One region of the Paenibacillus riograndensis SBR5 genome, then DNA from elsewhere that is predicted to be linked to it. Evidence: predicted binding sites of a transcription regulator. Region 1 holds the regulator's gene; the other holds the start of a gene.
The links. The regulator CtsR, encoded in region 1, represses protease genes until heat stress. The targets are predictions, from matches to a motif close to ATGGTCAATAAAGGTCAAACA.
Positions count from the first base shown of each region.

Region 2: clpP (ATP-dependent Clp endopeptidase proteolytic subunit ClpP) is a predicted target of CtsR. The motif match lies at 4,774-4,794, and genes of this name have one in related genera.

Region 1 covers NZ_LN831776.1:7,172,559-7,183,215, reverse strand. Annotated here, with positions in the region: rRNA gene PRIO_RS30390 (23S ribosomal RNA) at 203-3,130, shown strand; rRNA gene rrf (5S ribosomal RNA) at 3,281-3,397, shown strand; gene PRIO_RS30380 (GNAT family N-acetyltransferase) at 3,815-4,987, shown strand; gene PRIO_RS30375 (CtsR family transcriptional regulator) at 5,900-6,361, shown strand; gene PRIO_RS30370 (protein-arginine kinase activator protein McsA) at 6,391-6,915, shown strand; gene PRIO_RS30365 (protein-arginine kinase McsB) at 6,944-8,008, shown strand; gene clpC (ATP-dependent protease ATP-binding subunit ClpC) at 8,045-10,513, shown strand.
Region 2 covers NZ_LN831776.1:177,252-187,908, reverse strand. Annotated here, with positions in the region: gene gpmI (2,3-bisphosphoglycerate-independent phosphoglycerate mutase) at 1-15, opposite strand, end outside; gene tpiA (triose-phosphate isomerase) at 18-773, opposite strand; gene PRIO_RS00905 (phosphoglycerate kinase) at 807-1,988, opposite strand; gene gap (type I glyceraldehyde-3-phosphate dehydrogenase) at 2,100-3,110, opposite strand; gene PRIO_RS00895 (sugar-binding transcriptional regulator) at 3,227-4,279, opposite strand; tRNA gene PRIO_RS00890 (tRNA-Arg) at 4,612-4,686, shown strand; gene clpP (ATP-dependent Clp endopeptidase proteolytic subunit ClpP) at 4,880-5,476, shown strand; gene PRIO_RS00880 (GDSL-type esterase/lipase family protein) at 5,556-6,194, opposite strand; gene PRIO_RS00875 (PdaC/SigV domain-containing protein) at 6,310-7,422, opposite strand; gene PRIO_RS00870 (SIMPL domain-containing protein) at 7,711-8,469, opposite strand; gene PRIO_RS00865 (HPr family phosphocarrier protein) at 8,632-8,901, opposite strand; gene whiA (DNA-binding protein WhiA) at 8,999-9,928, opposite strand; gene PRIO_RS00855 (gluconeogenesis factor YvcK family protein) at 9,961-10,657, opposite strand, start outside.

The DNA of each region.
Region 1 (10,657 bases):
TGGATACCGAAACGAAAATGCGTTTTAGAACATCTTTTAGCTGAAACTTGTGTGAACAAGTTTTAAATAGTTATTAGTATGCTGAAAGCGAAGATTTTCGATTGTGCAGCGACTTTTGGGCGGAGATCCCTTTGTGAATGATGTAAATCATGAACAGGATCGGAGTCCAAGCGGAGCGAACAAGCGAAACTATCTACGCGATGGTTAAGCTAATAAGAGCACACGGAGGATGCCTAGGCGCCAGGAGCCGACGAAGGACGTGGCGAACAACGAAACTGCCTCGGGGAGCTGTAAGCAAGCTTTGATCCGGGGGTGTCCGAATGGGGAAACCCGGCTGTGGTAATTCGCAGTCACTCACATCTGAATACATAGGGTGTGAAGAGGCAGACCAGGGGAACTGAAACATCTAAGTACCCTGAGGAAGAGAAAACAATAGTGATTCCGTCAGTAGCGGCGAGCGAACGCGGAACAGCCTAAACCAAGGAGCTTGCTCCTTGGGGTTGTGGGACGTCTCACATGGAGTTACAAAGGAACCGGGTAGGCGAAGAGGTCTGGAAAGGCCCGCGATAGAGGTGAAAGCCCTGTACCCTAAACCCTGTTCCCTCCGAGACGGATCCCGAGTAGTGCGGGGCACGTGAAACCCCGTATGAATCCGGCAGGACCATCTGCTAAGGCTAAATACTACCTGGCGACCGATAGTGAAACAGTACCGTGAGGGAAAGGTGAAAAGCACCCCGGAAGGGGAGTGAAATAGAACCTGAAACCGTGTGCTTACAAAAAGTCAGAGTCCTCTATATGGATGATGGCGTGCCTTTTGTAGAATGAACCGGCGAGTTACGTTTAACATGCAAGGTTAAGGTGAGAAGCCGGAGCCGCAGCGAAAGCGAGTCTGAATAGGGCGACTGAGTATGTGGACGTAGACCCGAAACCGTGTGATCTACCCCTGTCCAGGGTGAAGGTGCGGTAACACGCACTGGAGGCCCGAACCCACGTACGTTGAAAAGTGCGGGGATGAGGTGGGGGTAGCGGAGAAATTCCAATCGAACTCGGAGATAGCTGGTTCTCCCCGAAATAGCTTTAGGGCTAGCCTCGGTGAATGGAGTCGTGGAGGTAGAGCACTGATTGGGTGCGGGGCCCGCAAGGGTTACCAAGCTCAGTCAAACTCCGAATGCCATGGACTTCTTGCCGGGAGTCAGACAGTGAGTGCTAAGATCCATTGTCAAAAGGGAAACAGCCCAGACCATCAGCTAAGGTCCCCAAGTGTGTGTTAAGTGGGAAAGGATGTGGAGTTGCACAGACAACCAGGATGTTGGCTTAGAAGCAGCCACCATTGAAAGAGTGCGTAATAGCTCACTGGTCGAGTGACTCTGCGCCGAAAATGTAACGGGGCTAAACACACCACCGAAGCTATGGCTTGATGCTTTGCATCAGGGGTAGGGGAGCGTTGTGTAAGGGTTGAAGGTTGACCGGAAGGACAGCTGGACATTACACAAGTGAGAATGCCGGTATGAGTAACGAAAAGATCAGTGAGAATCTGATCCGCCGAAAGCCCAAGGTTTCCTGAGGAAGGCTCGTCCGCTCAGGGTAAGTCGGGACCTAAGGCGAGGCCGACAGGCGTAGTCGAAGGACAACAGTTTGAAATTACTGTACCACCGTAATCCGCTATGAGCGATGGGGTGACGCAGGAGGGTAGTGACGCGGACCGATGGATGTCCGTCCAAGCAGTGAGGCTGGTGTGTAGGCAAATCCGCACATCGTAAGGCTGGGCTGTGATGGGGAGCGAAAATTACAGTAGCGAAGGTCATGATCTCACACTGCCAAGAAAAGCCTCTAGCCAGGAGAAGGTGCCCGTACCGCAAACCGACACAGGTAGGCGAGAAGAGAATTCTAAGGCGCGCGGAAGAACTCTCGTTAAGGAACTCGGCAAAATGACCCCGTAACTTCGGGAGAAGGGGTGCCTCGGTAGGGTGAATAGCCCGAGGGGGCCGCAGTGAAAAGGCCCAAGCGACTGTTTAGCAAAAACACAGGTCTGTGCGAAGCCGCAAGGCGAAGTATACGGGCTGACGCCTGCCCGGTGCTGGAAGGTTAAGGGGAGCGGTTAGGAGGCAACTCCGAAGCTGTGAACCGAAGCCCCAGTAAACGGCGGCCGTAACTATAACGGTCCTAAGGTAGCGAAATTCCTTGTCAGGTAAATTCTGACCCGCACGAATGGCGTAACGACTTGGGCGCTGTCTCAACGAGAGATCCGGTGAAATTTTAATACCTGTGAAGATGCAGGTTACCCGCGACAAGACGGAAAGACCCCATGGAGCTTTACTGCAGCTTGATATTGAATTTGGGTACGATCTGTACAGGATAGGTGGGAGCCGTAGAAGCCGGAGCGCAAGCTTCGGTGGAGGCGCCGTTGGGATACCACCCTGATCGTATCTAGGTTCTAACCTGGTACCCTAAACGGGTACGGGGACCGTGTCAGGCGGGCAGTTTGACTGGGGCGGTCGCCTCCTAAAGAGTAACGGAGGCGTTCAAAGGTTCCCTCAGAATGGTTGGAAATCATTCGAAGAGTGCAAAGGCAGAAGGGAGCTTGACTGCGAGACCTACAAGTCGAGCAGGGACGAAAGTCGGACTTAGTGATCCGGTGGTACCGCATGGAAGGGCCATCGCTCAACGGATAAAAGCTACCCTGGGGATAACAGGCTTATCTCCCCCAAGAGTCCACATCGACGGGGAGGTTTGGCACCTCGATGTCGGCTCATCGCATCCTGGGGCTGAAGTAGGTCCCAAGGGTTGGGCTGTTCGCCCATTAAAGCGGTACGCGAGCTGGGTTCAGAACGTCGTGAGACAGTTCGGTCCCTATCTGTCGTGGGCGCAGGAAATTTGAGAGGAGCTGTCCTTAGTACGAGAGGACCGGGATGGACGTACCGCTGGTGCACCAGTTGTTCCGCCAGGAGCATGGCTGGGTAGCTACGTACGGACGGGATAAGCGCTGAAAGCATCTAAGCGTGAAGCCCCCCTCAAGATGAGATTTCCCAGTATGTAAGACCCCTTGAAGACGACGAGGTAGATAGGTTGGAGGTGGAAGCACGGCAACGTGTGGAGCTGACCAATACTAATCGGTCGAGGGCTTATCCAAAAAATTACCCCAAAAAGTGAAGAAGAGGCTGACGAAGCTGATTCCGAGTACTTTCCGGGGGCCCCGAAGAGATGAAGGGCAAACGCAGTTTCGTTTCGGATTCAGTTTTCAGGAATCAAATTCCTGAAGCATTTGCACCGCAAGTGCCCGTTTGGTGGCGATAGCGGAGGGGTTCCACGCGTACCCATCCCGAACACGACCGTTAAGCCCTCCAGCGCCGATGGTACTTGGACCGAAGGGTCCTGGGAGAGTAGGACGCCGCCAAGCACATGACCACTGTTGAGTTACTGACAGTGGCTTTTTTGCGTTGTGCAGGGTTGTGGAAAAGTTGTGGATAATTTTCAGCAACTTCAGAAAAGTTGCACACATGTGGATACAATTGCAGTAAGCCATCTATACACTAAATCTCCTGTTTAAATACATAAGAATGTGGATGAGTCAAGAGAAAACCCTAATAATTCACGGTTTTTGTGGATAAAAAGTGGATTATGTGGATAATGTTCTGGAAATGGTGGATAACTTATTGAGGGAAGCATAATACCGGGTGGACATGATTTGTTTCGTGTTTTATCTGTGGATAACTTGTGGGAATTCTGATTTTCTCCGGCAGAATAGCGCTGATGCGTTTTGCTTGCTATACTCACGTAGAGAGTACTAATACTAACTTTGATGAGGTGAGCGGAAGTGGAAATCAGGCAATTGCATGCTGAGGAATTTGAAGCGAGCTTGAGCTTGTCCGAATATGCTTTTAAATATAAGGTTGCCGATGAAGCCAGAGCTGAGGCCAGGCAGAAGTTTAGACCGGAAAGAGTATGGGGAGTCTTTGAGGACGGGACGCTGGGCGCTCAATTGAAATTGCTTCCGCTTCAGGCCTACATACAAGGCAAAGCATTTCCTATGGGTGGAATAGCCGGAGTATCCACATGGCCGGAGAACCGCAGGCAGGGGCTTGTGGCCAAGCTTTTATCACATACGCTGCAAACGATGAACGAGTCGGGGCAGACGTTGTCTTTTTTGCATCCGTTTTTGATCCCCTTTTACCGTAAGTTCGGCTGGGAGGTCTACTGTGAGTATAAAAAGTATTCTATCCCTGTGGACAAATTTCCGCGAAAAACTGAAATTGAGGGCAGTGTAAAACGTGATTCTGCCGCTCTGGAAATACTGGAAGGGCTGTACAGCCGGTTTGCCGCTGAATACAATGGAACCCTGCAGCGTGATCAGGAGTGGTGGAAGCAAAGAGTATTGGATGCGGACACGCATCAAAGTGTTTTTTACTCAAAGCTTGGTGAGCCGGAAGGCTATGTGCTGTATAAAATAGTCAACAATGAACTGGTTATTGATGAGTTTATCTTTTTGAACGAACAGGCGCGTAAAGGCTTGTGGACATTTCTGGCTAACCACGATTCGATGATTACTGGAGCTTCGCTCAAGCTGGTGCCCTCTGATGATATTCTTCCTTATTTGCTGCCAGACCCGCGGATTCCGCAGGAGAATTATCCATACTTTATGGCGCGGATTGTGAATGCGCGGGCTTTTATAGAGAATTTTACCTTCCGGAGCCGCAGCAGCCTTGAGAGTAGAACCCTGTATATTGAAGATGAGCATGCCCCTTGGAATAACGGGTTGTGGTTATGGAGTGTGGCAGGGAATGGTGCGTCAACGTTAGAGCGTCTGGATGGTGAACAGGCTGCTGCTGATTGCAGCTGCACCATTGGAGCACTCACAGTGATGTTGCTGGGCTACAAACGGCCTGGAGAACTGGCGAAGTACGGGCAGCTTAATGCAAGCCCAACCGGGCTTGAATGGCTGGAAGAGGTTATTCCTCAAGCCAAAACAGCGCTGTTTGACTTTTTCTGATCCTGCAGTTTAGGGCTCGTCTTTACCGGCTTCTTCGCAGGTGCTATATAAGTTGAACTTGAGAACTTCAGAAAAGGGGTAAAAGTCCGGAGGGGAAGTTTGGAACTGGAAGAACGGTAGCGTCCGCCTTTGTCACCGGATTTCAAGCGCAAAAGGCGGTTCCAATCAAGAAATTCTTACGACAACAGCGGCTGGAAGTCCAAACATTCCCCGCAGTGACGTCTATACCCCACAATGTAAAACTAAAGTTCAACTTATTTAGTTGGAAAAAAGGAACTTGTTTTTCCGAAAATTAAGAAATTCTGAGAGTTAAGTGGAAAAAGTAAATCTAATTGGGCCACATTTCTGGTCCAATGGCGAAATGAGCTGAATTAGTGTCCCTTTTTCCACTTCATCTGCTCGAGGATAGGGTACTCTGGCATATTAGTTAACCTTTTTCCACTTAAAAAGTTGCCGTAGGATTCATGGGGAGTCGTTCTCCAGGTAACGCTAGAACCAAGACGGCTGCGCTGTCCCGTGGAGGACGGCACAGCCGTTTTTGTTCTCGCTTTATTCACCTCTTGTTGAGAAAGAAAGGAATACAATGGGCAAAAAAAGTAAAAAATAAAAGCAACCCCTTGGAATTCAGTGAGAATGTGTTATAATATGAAAAAAGTCAAAGAAAGTCAAAGTCAACGCAGCTCGGAATCAGTTCTCTGATCGGAATCAGTTCTCTGATGAGAGGCAACAACAATGGCGGCAGGCTCTTCATGAATGGCTTTTTTGGTATACCTCCGGCTTGATGCTGTATGAAGCTTAACGCCGGGTTCACTCCGATTCGGGCTGATGCACTTGGGTTAAGTTCTTAGAGATCATTGCCGGACGGAAGTGCAACAAGAGGGACTATAAGTTTTGAACACTGGAGGATGAGTGATGCGTAATATCTCTGATATTATCGAACAATATCTGAAGAATATTTTGCATGAAAGTCCCGAAGGTACGGTGGAAATTCAGCGCAATGACCTGGCGGACCAGTTCTCATGCGTACCGTCTCAGATCAATTATGTCATCAGTACACGTTTTACTTTGGAAAAGGGCTATGTAGTTGAGAGCAAGCGCGGCGGCGGCGGCTATATTCGGATTCAGCGTTTCGAGCTTCCGCAGAATGTGGCATTGTATGCCCATCTCAATTCTACAATAGGAAAGGATATCGATCAAAATTCCGCCGAAGGACTGATTTATCAGCTGGAGGAGGCCCGGTTTCTAACCAAGCGTGAAGCGTGTCTCATGCGTGCCGCTGTTTCCCGGGAATGCCTGACGGTTAATCTGCCGTACCGGGATGAGATTCGTGCCAAGCTAATGAAGGCCATGCTAATCTCCTTATTGGGCAAATAACGGTCAAATCTGAAGGAGGGACACCGCTTATGCTTTGCCAGGAATGCGGGGTCAAACCGGCGACACTCCATTTCACCAAAATTGTGAATGGGGAGAAGACGGAATTTCATATTTGTGAAAGCTGTGCGCGTGAAAAAGGGGAGCTGATTCCAGGAACTGCCGGAGGGTTCTCTATTCACAGCCTGCTGTCAGGTCTCTTGGATCTGGAAGGAGCCGGCAAGGAAAAAAATGCGGCAGCCCAGACTGTACAGGGTCTGCGATGTGAGAATTGCGGGATGACTTACTCCCAGTTCAGCAAGCTTGGGCGTTTTGGCTGCAGCTCCTGTTATAAATATTTTGACAGCACGCTGGACCCGCTCTTCAGACGGGTGCATGGCAGCACCGCTCATGTCGGCAAGCTTCCCAAACGTGCCGGAGCACAGATCATGTGCAAACGCAAAATTGATGAGCTGAAGCAGGAGCTCCAGCAGAGTATCGCAGAGGAGGAATTTGAGACTGCAGCTGAGCTGAGGGATCAGATCCGAAAACTTGAAAAAGAAATGCCGCAAGAGTAAAGTCTTTGATATATAGGGGGGATAAGACATGTCAAGTCTCCGGTTTACCGAACAAGCCCTTAGTGACTGGATGCGCTGCGGAGGCAGCCATTCCGAGATTGTCATCAGCAGCCGGATGCGGATCGCCCGCAATCTGGAGCATCTTCCCTTCCCTTTGCTGGCTTCGGCAGAGCAGTCGGAAGAGGTAATGAAGCAGCTTGCTCCTGTTTTTCAGGGGGAAGCAGCCGCGGATTTCGGCAGCTTTCAACTGCTGAAGCTGGATGAGCTCGATGAGCTGGACAAAAAAGTGCTTGTGGAGAAGCACCTCATCAGCCCTAATCTGGCCAATGACTCCCGGGGCGGCGCAGTGATCCTGAACGAGGATGAGTCGGTCAGCATCATGATCAATGAAGAAGACCATCTGCGCATTCAGTGCCTGTTCCCTGGTCTGCAGGTTAGAGAGGCTTGGGTAAGGGCGACAGCCATTGATGATATTTTTGAGGGCGCGGTTAATTACGCCTTTGATGACCGAAGAGGGTATTTGACCAGTTGTCCTACTAATGTAGGTACAGGGCTTCGCGCCTCGGTGATGGTGCATTTGCCTGCACTTGTCATGACTCACCAGATCAACCGGATTTTATCCGCAGTGAATCAGGTGGGACTCACAGTAAGAGGAATTTACGGTGAAGGCAGCGAAGCAGTAGGGAACATCTTTCAGATTTCCAACCAAATTACGCTTGGACAGACGGAAAATGAGATTATCGAGAATCTGCACAGCGTAGTCACCCAGATTATTGAACATGAGCGCAATGCCCGGGAGCGGCTGCTGGCCGATTCCGCTTTGCGGATTACGGACAGAATCAAACGTTCCTACGGGATTTTGTCTTATGCAGCGGTGATGGAGCTGAAGGAGTCCGCACAGCGGCTCTCTGACCTAAGACTGGGAGTCGATCTTGGGATTCTGGAAGGACCGCCGATTTCAGTGCTCAACGAGCTGAATGTGAAGACACAGCCGGGCTTTCTGCAAAAGATGTTCGGAGACGAGATGACAGCCACCGAACGCGATATGTACCGGGCGAAGCTGCTCCGGGAGACACTGGGATCACAACATTAATTATAGATATTTATTATCCGTGGAGGTGCAGGAGATATGATGTTTGGAAGATTTACGGAACGCGCACAAAAGGTGCTCGCACTGGCGCAGGAAGAAGCCGTTCGTTTGGGACACAACAACATTGGGACAGAACATATTTTGCTCGGACTGATTCGTGAAGGAGACGGCATCGCCGCCAAGGCTTTGATTGGTCTGGGTCTGGGTCTTGAGAAAATCCAGGACGAAGTGGAAACACTGATCGGCCGGGGACAAGAACAGCCTACAAACATTGCTTATACTCCTCGTGCCAAAAAGGTTATCGAGCTGTCGATGGATGAAGCCCGCAAGCTGGGCCACACTTATGTCGGAACAGAGCATATTCTGCTCGGTCTGATCCGTGAAGGCGAAGGTGTAGCCGCCCGTGTACTCAATAACCTCGGAATCAGCCTGAATAAAGCCCGCCAGCAGGTGCTTCAGCTTCTGGGCAGCAGCGAAGCTACTTCGAGCCACAGCGGGACGCCAGCCAATGTCAGCACGCCTACGCTGGATGGCCTGGCCCGTGATTTGACCGCTTATGCCAAAGACGGCAACCTTGATCCGGTCATTGGCCGCAGCAAGGAGATTGAGCGTGTGATTCAGGTGCTCAGCCGCCGGACCAAAAACAATCCGGTGCTGATTGGTGAACCCGGGGTAGGTAAAACAGCGATCGCCGAAGGTTTGGCACAGAAGATCATCAACAACGAAATTCCGGAAACTCTGCGTGACAAACGCGTAATGACCCTGGATATGGGTTCTGTGGTTGCCGGCACGAAATACCGCGGTGAGTTCGAAGACCGCCTCAAAAAAATTATGGATGAGATTCGCCAGGCAGGGAACATTGTGCTCTTCATTGATGAGCTGCATACCCTGATCGGCGCAGGCGGTGCGGAAGGCGCCATTGACGCTTCCAACATTCTGAAGCCTGCACTCGCCCGTGGAGAGTTGCAATGCATTGGTGCTACCACGCTGGATGAATACCGCAAATACATTGAGAAGGACGCCGCGCTAGAGCGCCGGTTCCAGCCGATCACAGTGGATCAGCCTTCTCCGGAAGAAGCCGTGCAAATTCTCTACGGTCTGCGTGACCGCTATGAAGCCCATCACCGGGTGAAGATCACAGATGAAGCCATCGTGGAAGCTGTGAAGCTTTCCGACCGCTATATTTCTGACCGCTTCCTGCCGGATAAGGCCATTGACCTGATTGATGAAGCAGGTTCCAAGGTAAGACTTAATTCTTACACTATCCCGCCAAATCTGAAGGAACTGGAAATGCGCCTGGACGATATCCGCAAGGAAAAGGATTCCGCTGTGCAGAGCCAAGAATTCGAGAAAGCAGCTGCACTGCGCGATACTGAACAGAAGATCCGTGAGGAACTGGATACTACCAAAAACCAATGGAAAGAAAAACAGGGACGTACCGATTCCCAGGTAACGCCAGAGGATATTGCTCAGGTGGTTGCCAGCTGGACAGGTATTCCTGTCAGCAAGCTGAAGGAAGAAGAAACGGACCGGCTGCTGAATATGGAAGCTCTGCTCCATGAACGTGTTATTGGCCAGGATGAAGCCGTGAAGGCTGTCAGCCGGGCACTGCGCCGGGCGCGTGCAGGTCTTAAAGACCCGAAACGTCCTATGGGTTCCTTCATCTTCCTCGGACCAACCGGGGTAGGTAAAACCGAGCTGGCCCGTGCGCTTGCAGAAGCAATGTTCGGTGATGAAAATGCGGTTGTCCGTATCGATATGTCGGAGTACATGGAGAAGCATTCCACTTCCCGTCTGGTCGGGGCGCCTCCAGGGTATGTCGGTTATGAAGAAGGCGGACAATTGACCGAGAAGGTCCGCCGCAAGCCATATTCTGTAGTGCTCCTGGACGAAATTGAGAAGGCGCATCCGGAGGTATTCAATATTCTGCTGCAGGTGCTGGAAGACGGCCGTTTGACCGATTCCAAAGGCCGTGTAGTCGACTTCCGCAACACTCTGATCATTCTGACCTCCAACGTTGGGGCACAGGCAATCAAAAAGAACTCGACGCTTGGATTTACAGCGGTGCAGGATGCAGGAGCGGATTACAACAACATGAAGGGCAAAGTCATGGAAGAACTCAAGAAGAGCTTCCGCCCTGAGTTCCTGAACCGTATTGACGAAATCATTGTCTTCCACTCCCTGGAGGAAAAGCATATTGCCGAAATCGTCACGCTCATGTCCGATGAATTGCGCAAGCGGCTGCGTGAATATGATGTGGACTTTATGCTTACAGATGGCGCTAAGGCCTTCCTGGCCAAAGAAGGCTACGATCCTGCCTTTGGTGCCCGTCCACTGCGCCGGGCCATCCAAAAGCATATCGAAGACCGTCTTTCCGAAGAGCTGCTGAAGGGCAACATCAAGAAGGGGGATTCCCTCAAGATTGATGAAGTAAACGGTGAGCTTGTGGTAACCACAGTGGAACCGCCGATAGCCGTCACTACGGAAAATGAGGTTGGAACCGAATAACAGCTGCGTACTTGAAACAAAGCTCCCGCTCCTCCGTATAGAGGAGCGGGAGCTTTTTTGAATATAATAAAATTCGCGTCATATACCGATGTTTAATTAAGCTATGTTTCAGGAAGGTTAATGAGAAGGTTGTAAAAAAGTAGA
Region 2 (10,657 bases), 920 kb from region 1:
TTTGGGTGCTGACATCCTTACTTCGCCCCCTCAACCAATGAAACGAACGAAGCAGGCTGCAGGCTGGCACCGCCGACGAGCGCGCCGTCGATGTCGCTTTGACTCATGTACTCCGTAACATTCTCCGGCTTCACACTGCCGCCGTATTGGATACGAACCGCTTCAGCCGTCGCTTGATCGTACAGGTCTTTTACAAGTGTACGGATATAGGCGATAACTTCGTTAGCATCCTGGGAAGTGGAGGATTTGCCTGTTCCGATAGCCCAGATAGGCTCATAGGCAATGACTACACTTGCAGCCTGCTCAGCGCTAAGGCCGGCAAATGCGCCTTCGGTTTGAACTTTGCAGACAGCTTTCGTCTGGTCGGCTTCACGCTCTTCGAGCTTTTCGCCTACGCAGACAATTGGAGTAATGCCGTGGCGGAATGCCGCATGCATCTTCTTGTTCACGATTTCGTCCGTTTCACCAAAGTATGCACGGCGTTCGGAGTGGCCGATAATAACATAATCTACGCCAAGATCCTTCAGCATTACGCCGCTGATTTCGCCTGTGTAAGCTCCGTTATCTTCGAAGTGCAGGTTCTGTGCACCGATCTTGATGCTGGTCCCCTTTGCCGCTGCAACCAGTGCAGGCAGGTTCGTAAATGGCGCGCAGATTACAGTCTCTACGCCTTCCACTTCGGCCCGGCCTTTGACTTCAGCGAAAAAGCCTTCCGCTTCGGAAACTGTTTTGAACATCTTCCAGTTACCGGCGATAATAGGTGTTCTGCTCATAGTAATGAAATGCCTCCTTCTACCTTCTACGTCTTACTTGTCGTTCAGTGCTTCTACGCCAGGGAGCGCTTTGCCTTCCATGAACTCGAGTGATGCGCCGCCGCCAGTGGAGATATGATCCATTTGGTCAGCCAGGTGGAATTTCTCTGCTGCTGCTGCGGAATCTCCGCCGCCAATTACAGTGTAGCCTTCTGTAGTCGCGCAAGCCTTGGCTACAGCGAGTGTACCTTCGGCAAAAATATCGATTTCGAATACGCCCATCGGTCCGTTCCAAACCACCAGTTTGGAGTTTTTGATGATGTCGGCATAAATTTCACGAGTTTTAGGACCGATGTCCAGACCTTCCCAGCCAGCCGGGATATCCGTTACATCAACCACTTTGGTGTTGGCATCCGCACCGAACTTGTCAGCTACAACAACGTCAACCGGAAGCACGAAGTTTTTGCCCAGTTTTTTGGCCTTCTCGATAAATCCGAGAGCCGCATCAATCTTATCGTTGTCTACCAGCGAGTTTCCGATTTCGTAGCCTTGAGCTTTGGTGAACGTGTAGGACAGACCGCCGCCGATCAGAACGTTGTCAGCCAGAGTCAGCAGGTTGTCGATAACGTCAATTTTGTCTTTCACTTTAGAGCCGCCGATGATGGCAGTGAAAGGGCGTTCCGGATTGGAAAGAGCTTTGCCCAGAACATTCAGTTCTTTCTCCATCAGCAGGCCCGATACAGCCGGCAGGAAGTGAGCGATGCCTTCTGTGGAAGCATGTGCACGGTGAGCCGCGCCGAATGCATCATTAACGAACAGGTCAGCCAGTTCTGCGAACTGCTTAGCCAGTTCAGGATCGTTCTTTTCTTCGCCCGGATAGAAACGGACATTCTCAAGCACAAGCACATCGCCGTCTTTCAGTTCAGCGATTTTTGCTTTTACGGCTTCGCCGATTGCTTCATCAGCCTTAGCCACCGGTTTGCCGAGCAGCTCGGACAGACGCACAGCAGCAACAGTAAGGCGCATGGAATCTACGAATTGGCCTTTAGGACGGCCCATGTGACTGGCCAGAATGACCTTTGCACCGTTCTCAATCAGGTATTTAATCGTTGGAAGGGTTTCGCGGATACGGGTATCATCAGTGATCTTTCCGTCTTCCACTGGCACGTTGAAATCGACACGCACGAATACGCGTTTGCCTTTTACTTCTACATCACGGACACTTTTTTTGTTCATGATTACTTTTCCTCCACACCCAAAATTGGTCATTCACGAATCCATTTAGAAAGAGCGGAAACAAGGAACTTCTGTTTCCGCTCTATAGATGCCGCTTATGGGAAATCGGTATTACTTAGCCAGCTTAGCGAAGTGTTCCAAAGTGCGAACGAGCTGTGCAGTGTAGGACATTTCATTGTCGTACCAAGCAACAGTTTTTACCAGTTGTTTGTCGCCAACAGTCATAACCTTAGTCTGTGTAGCATCGAACAGGGAACCGAAAGTCATACCCTTGATGTCGGAAGATACGATTTCATCTTCAGTGTAGCCATAAGTGTCTGGGTCGGAAGCTGCTTTCATCGCTGCGTTCAGTTCTTCAACAGTTACGTTCTTTTCAAGAACAGTAACCAGCTCAGTCAGGGAACCAGTAGCTACAGGCACACGTTGTGCTGCGCCGTCCAGTTTGCCTTTCAGTGCAGGAATTACCAGACCGATAGCTTTGGCAGCACCGGTAGTGTTAGGAACGATGTTCTCAGCAGCAGCGCGGGCGCGTCTGAAGTCGCCTTTAGCGTGTGGAGCATCCAGTGTGTTCTGGTCGCCGGTGTAAGCGTGGATGGTAGTCATCAAGCCTTCAACGATTCCGAACTTGTCGTTCAGGACTTTTGCCATTGGAGCCAGGCAGTTAGTTGTGCAAGATGCGCCGGAGATTACAGTTTCAGTACCATCCAGTACGTCATGGTTAACGTTGTATACAACGGTCTTCATGTCGCCGGTAGCTGGAGCGGAGATTACTACTTTTTTAGCTCCGCCTTTCAGGTGCTTCTCAGCTGCTTCTTTAGTTGTGAAGAAACCTGTGCATTCCAGAACGATGTCAACGCCGAGGTCACCCCAAGGCAGTTCTTCCGGATTGCGGTTCGCCAGAACCTTAACTTCTTTGCCGTTCACTTTGAAGAAGCCGTCATGCACTTCAACTTCTCCCTGGAATTTACCTTGAGTTGTATCATATTTAAGCAAATGAGCAAGCATCTTAGCATCAGTCAAGTCGTTGATGGCTACCACTTCGATACCTTCTACATTTTGAATACGGCGGAATGCAAGGCGTCCAATACGTCCAAAACCGTTAATACCAACTTTTACACTCATTGAATAGTTCCTCCTAGATTTCGTTTTATTTATTCAAGACAAGCCGTTAAGCTTGTCAAGACAACAATGTTAAGTATAATGCATAATACCTTGACTTGCTCCCCATATATTGGAAACTATAGGACCGTATGGTTCTGATTGTCAATTTCCTTGCCGATTTCGACAGCAGCCGCCTCATCGGTAACGAGGATATCCTCCTGCCCAAAGCGCAGCATCGCATGAATTGCTTTTGCCTTGCGTTTGCCGCCAGCAATACCGATAACCACTTCGGTGCGGATAATATCTTCCAGGCGGAGCCCCATAGTCAGCATGGTATGGACAACCTGACCCTCTTCGTTAAAATAATAGCCGAACGATTCGGCAACCGCTCCTTCTTCCTGGATTTCCGCGATAGTTGCCTCATCCAGCTTACGGCGTCGGGTCATTTCCATGGCATCTCCAATACCATGCACAATAATACGCGATCTGCGGATGATTTGCACGATCTCCCCTATGTTGAAGTCGAGCGCCAATGACTGGTACGCATCTTCACTTAGTAAATCAGGTACATGGAGGAGGCGGTAATTGGCTCCAATCCTCTTGGCCATTGTTGAAGCAATCGTATTGGCCTGAATTTCCATGCTCTCACCCAGCCCTCCACGTGCCGGGACAACCCAGGCATTCTTATAGGAAAGGGGGATTGGTAGTGTGAGCTGGTCTGCCATTTCAGCGAGTGTTGAACCCCCGGTAACGGCAACAGTATCTTCGGAACGCAGTACGCCGAGCAATGCCTTGGCGCCCGCGCGTCCCAGTTCACGCTTGGTGAACGGCGACGTTTCGCAATCACCGGGTACAACAATAACTTTGTTCAGACCATACGTTGTACGAATTTTCTCCTCCAGATCATCCAGGCCAAACAGGCTCTTGGCGATTGGCTCCAGCAGGTCAAGCAGTCTGCGTCCGGCATCGCTTACGCGCATGCCTACGCTCTCGATCTCAATGAGCCCTTGCGATTTCAGAAGATCCGTCTCGGCGCGCAGTACCCGCTCGGTCATATCAAGCGAAGCGGCCAGCGTTCTGCGCCCAATAATATCGGACAGCATGATCTGATGCAGAATCGTGTAACGTCTCTTAAGGGTTTCCATGAGATCAGGCAGAAGCTGCTTTTGGATTTCTAATAAATTACGCATGCTTTCACTCCTGCAACTTCGTCTTCCTCTTATTCCCTTGTCCATGGTCTTAAAACGTCCCGGGTTAACTTTTTAAGTCCCACCCATATTCTACCCAAATATTACGCGGAGTGCAAGTCTTCCGAGAGTATAATTCTCAACCTCTTTTCATCTTATACATCTGCCTCATGAAGGAATGTCCTGAAAGCCCTGCGATTTGCATACATAATTCCGCTCCAAAACTACCTCCCAGCACCGATAGATATCAAAGGAGGGCCTGAAAAAGATATTTTTGCAGCAGCAGAATTAATCCGTTGCAATTGAGCCATAAATAGATTATAATAATTTTTGTTGCGCCCGTGGTCCAATGGATATGACGTAGGCCTCCGAAGCCTGAGATCCAAGTTCGATTCTTGGCGGGCGCGCCATTAATTCCTTTTTTGTACATAATTTAGCAATGCCCACGTATAGTATTTAACCAAAGAGCCGCTGGTTGGCTCTTTTTTTATTAACTGAGTTTGACTTTCTTTGACTTTTTGTTTGAATTTGTTTATCATGTGGTTATTACGGTAACAGTAACAATGAACACATTCGAAGAACCAATTCAAGGAGGTTTTCCACGTGAGTTATATTCCTATGGTAGTAGAACAGAGCAACCGCGGCGAGCGCGCTTATGACATCTATTCCCGCCTGCTGAAGGACCGCATCATTTTCCTCGGAACGGAGGTTAATGACGTGGTAGCCAATTCCATCATTGCACAAATGCTCTTCCTGGCTGCCGAGGATCCGGATAAGGACATTCACCTGTATGTGAACAGCCCTGGCGGTTCTATTACAGCCGGAATGGCTATATTTGATACAATGCAGTACATCAAACCGGATGTTTCCACGATTTGTGTGGGCATGGCCGCTTCCATGGGAGCCTTCCTGCTGAATGCCGGTGCCAAGGGCAAACGCTTCGCGCTGCCAAACAGTGAAATTATGATTCACCAGCCGCTGGGCGGTGCTCAAGGACAGGCTACGGACATCGAAATCCGTGCCCGCCGTATCCTTAAGCTTCGCGACAAGCTGAACCATATCCTGGCAGAGCGTACCGGCCAGCCGCTGGAACGCATCGAGAAGGATACAGACCGCGACTACTTTATGAGTGCTGTGGATGCAGCGGAATATGGTATTGTCGATAAGGTTATCGAAAAGACGCTTCCTTCAGGCGTCTAAAATCCAAGCAAACATAAGAAGAGGCTGCCCGGACCAATGGTCCGGTGCAGCCTCTTCTTATGTTTGGCTTAACTGTATGTCATCCCAGCCGCCAGTAACCCAGAGAATCCAGCTTACCGGCGATTACACGGTAACCTCGCCCATTGGGATGCACATGATCCAGGGACAGCAGGCTGCGCTCATTGCCGGCAAACTCATGGTAGATGGAGGCAAACCCGCATACACCGCTGCTGTAGCCCGCAGCAAAGGCGTTAAACTGACGCACCCAGTCTGTCGCTTCCGTTAGCTGAGGATAGGGATTATAAAGCCCTACTATACGGATGATATAGGGCTGCCGGCTGCCGTACTTCAATTGCCGGAGCGAACCCATAATCCCACCGAAATTTCTTTTGCATTCGCGGAGCGCCCTTGCCAGCGCAGGAGACAGATCACCCGGACGAAATGACACAGCTTTGGCTGCCTTGATCAGATCGTTCCCGCCAATCGACAAAGTAATGATCTCTGCATTCCGGATGGACTGGCGGAATATGGGGTCACTGCCCAGACGCTGCTCCAGCGCAGCCGTAGTTAATCCATTGATGCCAAGATTCACAGCGCCTACGGGCTCACGCAACCGTCCCTCAGCCATTCTGCGGTACACCGGCACAAATCCGTTGCCAGGCAGCGCCCCGAATCCGGTCGTTAAAGAATCGCCAATGGCCGTGTACTGATAGCTCATCTCTTCTTTCCTCCCCGCAATAAGCTGGTTTCTCTTTTAGCTTATGAACAGGAGAGGCATTAGGAAACCGGAAGGTGTCCATACACGGCATCTGCGGAGCGGCCAATGTACTCTTTTATCGCAAATTGTTCGATTTCAGTCCAGCGAACGGGCTGCTGCCGTCCGGCAGCAATTCCTTAAAGGTGAACTCAAACTGAGGGAATCCGGCCGCATATGCAGTGTATTCATAGAGCTGGAAGAAGACGACCATTTTCCCGTCTTTCACATAAAAGTTCTTCTCCGTGTTAAGGCCGTTGAAACCGCCCAGGTAGCCGCCGTCCGCCTTAATCAGCCTGGACAGCTTGGCATTTAGCTCTTTTTTATAGTTAGGGTTGGCCTTCAGCACATCCCCGATCAGCAGACGTTTGCCGTCCTTCAGAGAGAAGGTAAACGCATTGCGGTAGGTCATACCATGAGCCCCTCCGTTGTACTCGTACTGCTGCGTAATAATACTTAGGATGCCGTCCTGATTGTAAGTGATCACGTATCCGCCGTCATATTCATAGGGCCGGTCATCTGAAGGTTTGTTCGCAATTTCTTTTTCCGCTTCGGCTGCAAACTTGGTAAAGGTCTGCTTGATCGTGTCATTGATTGTTTTCTGCGCCGCGGCATTCGCCAGTCCAGACACTTGCGGGTAGTCCAGCTTGACCGGTGCGTCTTTATGGTCCTTGGCGATGCTCTCCGTCTTGATGGTGATCGCATTTTGCGGTTTGCTGACCACATTCAGCCGGCCCGAAGCCGCATTCCAATCCCCTTTGTATCCCAGAAAATCGCTGATCAGATTAAATGGAACGAACAAACGGTTATTGATGTTTTTGCCCTCATATTCATTCAGATAAAAGTTGTTGACCGAGATGGAGCTCCCGTATTCGTTAACTGTCAGCTTAACCTTAGCTGTTCCTTTGCCGATCGTATAGGCTTTTTCCGCTTTATCATAGGTTAAAGGCATGCCCAGGGAATCCCGCAGAAACGTGAGCGGAACCCAGACTTTACCCTCACGGACCATACCGGTCTGCGGGGTAATCGTCCCGTTCACCTTCAGCACAACCAGGGATTGATTGGCCTTGGATTGTACCGTCGCTGCTGCAGCCTGACCGGCCTCTGCGGGCAACAGCCCTCCACCGAGCAAAACTCCTGCTGCCACAATGCCTGCGCCCCATTTACGGGCCTGCTTCTTCATATTCTTCATAATAGTATCCCCTTCCGCTGGTATGTTGACAGCCTTGATGTGATTTCCATAATATCAAAGCGGCAGCTTGCTTGCTGTCCCCATTCACTCTTCCCATTATAAAGACATTAGAGATGGCGGTTGTTACAAAGCCCCTTACAATTTTTTAAGCTTCGCCGGTGATTCCAGGTCTGCTTATTACATTTCTTTAAACAAAATGAGAGATTTCGCAACCATTCGCAGCCAAAAAATAAAAGAGGCACTGCTCCGCTGTACCCAGCAGAAGAAGCGCCTCTTGACGAGTTTTGTTTATTTCAGCTCATACATTACGCTAAGCTGGGTTGAGACTCTGACTTCCCCGGGTTCAACGTAGGTGCCGCCGGCTGCATCTGCCACGGATTTGGCCATCGCTGCATTCTCCATATAAACGACCGGGTTATTGCCGTCATCGTTCTGCGTAACCGTAATCACTTGGCCCAGGCTCCGCTTGGCTGCTTTGGCAATGACTCCGGCTTTGGCATCCGCATTCGCCATGGCTTTCTCAATCACCTGCGCCTCTAAAGCGGAAGGATTCTCGATTGCAAATTGGGTATTTCCGATGTTGTTCGCTCCTGCCGCAGAAGCCGCATCGAGCAGCTGTCCAACCTTGTTCAGATCACGATAGGTGACCTTCAGCGAATGCTGGGCAATATACCCTTTGATCTGCTGACCCTCTTTTTCACTATAGGTGTAGTTCGGCTGCACGATGAATTGTGTGCTCTGGATATCCTTGTCTGCAATGCCCCAAGTCGTCTTCAGCAATGTTGAAATCTTACTGATCTTGCCTCCAATGATCTTCTGTGCTTCTTCCGCTGATGCTGCCGTAGCGTTAACCCCAATCGACAGATAGACGACATCCGGCTTGAGCGAGAGTTCACCCTTGCCGATGACACTCACAACATTTCTCTGGACATCCTCGGCGGCGTAAGCCTTTTCAGGACCTTGAATCACTCCACCCAAAGCCATACCTCCTATCATCAAACTTCCTGCCAGCATTACTGCTCCGAGCTTTTTACTCCATGCCTTCATGTTTGCCATCCCCTTTCGTTAATTGAAATTGTTGTTATGTACCCTCTAGACGGAGCGGCTTGGCAAAAGTTGCATAGCATCAATGGTTGCGTAAAAAAATTAATTAAAAAAAGCCCCAAAGGGCTTTTTGTCATACCATTTAAAAGTACGGTCCTGCAACAATTACTGGTTCTCAAGCTCTTCTTTGCTGACAAGACTTGTCAAAGCGGTTACAGCTTGATCCGCATCGGCGCCATCCGCGCTGATAAAAATCTCCGTGCCGGAACTGATCGCCAGGCTCATAATACCCATGATGCTTTTAGCGTTCACTTTTTTATCGTCTTTTTCGACGAATATCTCCGACGAGAATTTGTTAGCTTCCTGCACGAACAATGCTGCCGGCCGAGCGTGAAGACCCGTCTTCAACCGTACAACTACCGGGTGCTTTGTCATGAAACGCTTACCCCCTATTTGAGATCTGCCCAAAAATTTCACATTAATTTTATAATATTATATCATTATAACCTCAACCACACTAGAAAAAAAATATTCAGCCGCCCCGGACCTTATCCGCCAGCTCGTCAATTTTGCGGAGACGGTGGTTTACTCCCGATTTACTCACGGTACCCTTCAGCATTTCGCCGACTTCCTTAAGGTTAATATCCGGGTGTGCCAGTCTGATCTCAGCTACCTCGCGCAGCTTATCCGGCAGGCTTTCCAGTCCCACTTCACGCTGCAGCAGCTTGATGTTCTCGATCTGCCGCACCGCCGCGCTGATGGTCTTGTTGAGGTTGGCCGTTTCGCAGTTGACGATCCGGTTAACGGAATTGCGCATATCGCGCATAATCCGCACATCCTCGAACTTGAACAACGCTTGATGGGCGCCGATCAGACTCAGGAACTCGATAATCTTCTCGCCTTCCTTGATGTACAGAATGAAGCCCTTTTTACGCTCGATGCAGCGGGCATTCAGATGAAACTCACCCGCCAGCTCCACCAGAGCCTTGCAGTGCTCCTCATACATCGAAGCAATCTCCAGATGGTAGGAAGACCCTTCCGGATTGTTGACCGAACCTCCAGCCATAAATGCCCCGCGCAGATAAGCGCGCTTGCAGCAGTTCTTGCCGATAATCTCCGGATCGATCCCATCGGTGAAGATGAAGCCCTCGGAGACGATCCGCAAGTCCTTGAGAATCTCCTGGACACGGCTTGGAATTCGGACGATATAGACATTATTCTTCTTCAAACGCATTTTTTTACGCACGAGCAGCTCGATATGGACCTGGTAATATTTCTTAAGTAAAGAATATACCCGCCTTGCAATCGCGGCGTTCTCCGTCGAAATGTCGAGAACTACCTTTTTGCTTGAAAGCTGCACGGAACCGTTCATCCGGATCAGCGCGGACATCTCCGCTTTCTCGCAGCAAGGCTGGCTCTCCACCATCGTCAGCTCTTTTTTGGTAAGGGCCGCAAAAGACAAGGGGCTCACCTCTTTCATGTTCCTAAATAAACTTATCTGGAAGTCCAGTCCTGCACAAGCTGGTAAATATGATGACTGAGCTTATCTGTATCATGCCTCAGATAGGTCTTGAATAATACCAGCTTGTCAGCAATAACCTTATACCCGTTGCCATCCACGATCTCACGGTCAAGCTGTACCGGACGGGCACCCTTTTCCGCATACTTGACCTGCACCTGCTCGGGAATTTCCCCGTCGTTCACGATCACATAATCGAATAAATGCAATCCAACATGATCATAAACAGCCTGAAGATGGTCGCTGACGGTATAGTTGTCCGTTTCGCCGGGCTGGGTCATCACGTTGCAGACAAAAATTTTGATCGCATCCGAGGCTACAATGGCCTCCGCCAGCTTAGGTACAAGCAGATTGGGCAGGATGCTCGTATACAGGCTGCCCGGACCGCACAGGATGGCGTCGGCATTGCGGATCGCCTCCAGGGCCTCCGGCAGCGGCTCAACATCCTCCGGCTCCAGGAAGACCCGTTTGATGACACCGCCGGCTTCCGGAATTTTGGACTCGCCGGTGATAATGGAGCCGTCAGCCATCTCGGCATGCAGCACTACGGCTTCACCGGCAGCAGGCAGCACCCGGCCGCGCACGGCGAATAACCGGCTAAGCTCCCGGACTGCAGTAACAAAATCGCCGGAAATATCCGTAAGCGCCGCCAGAATCAGATTCCCCAGGCTG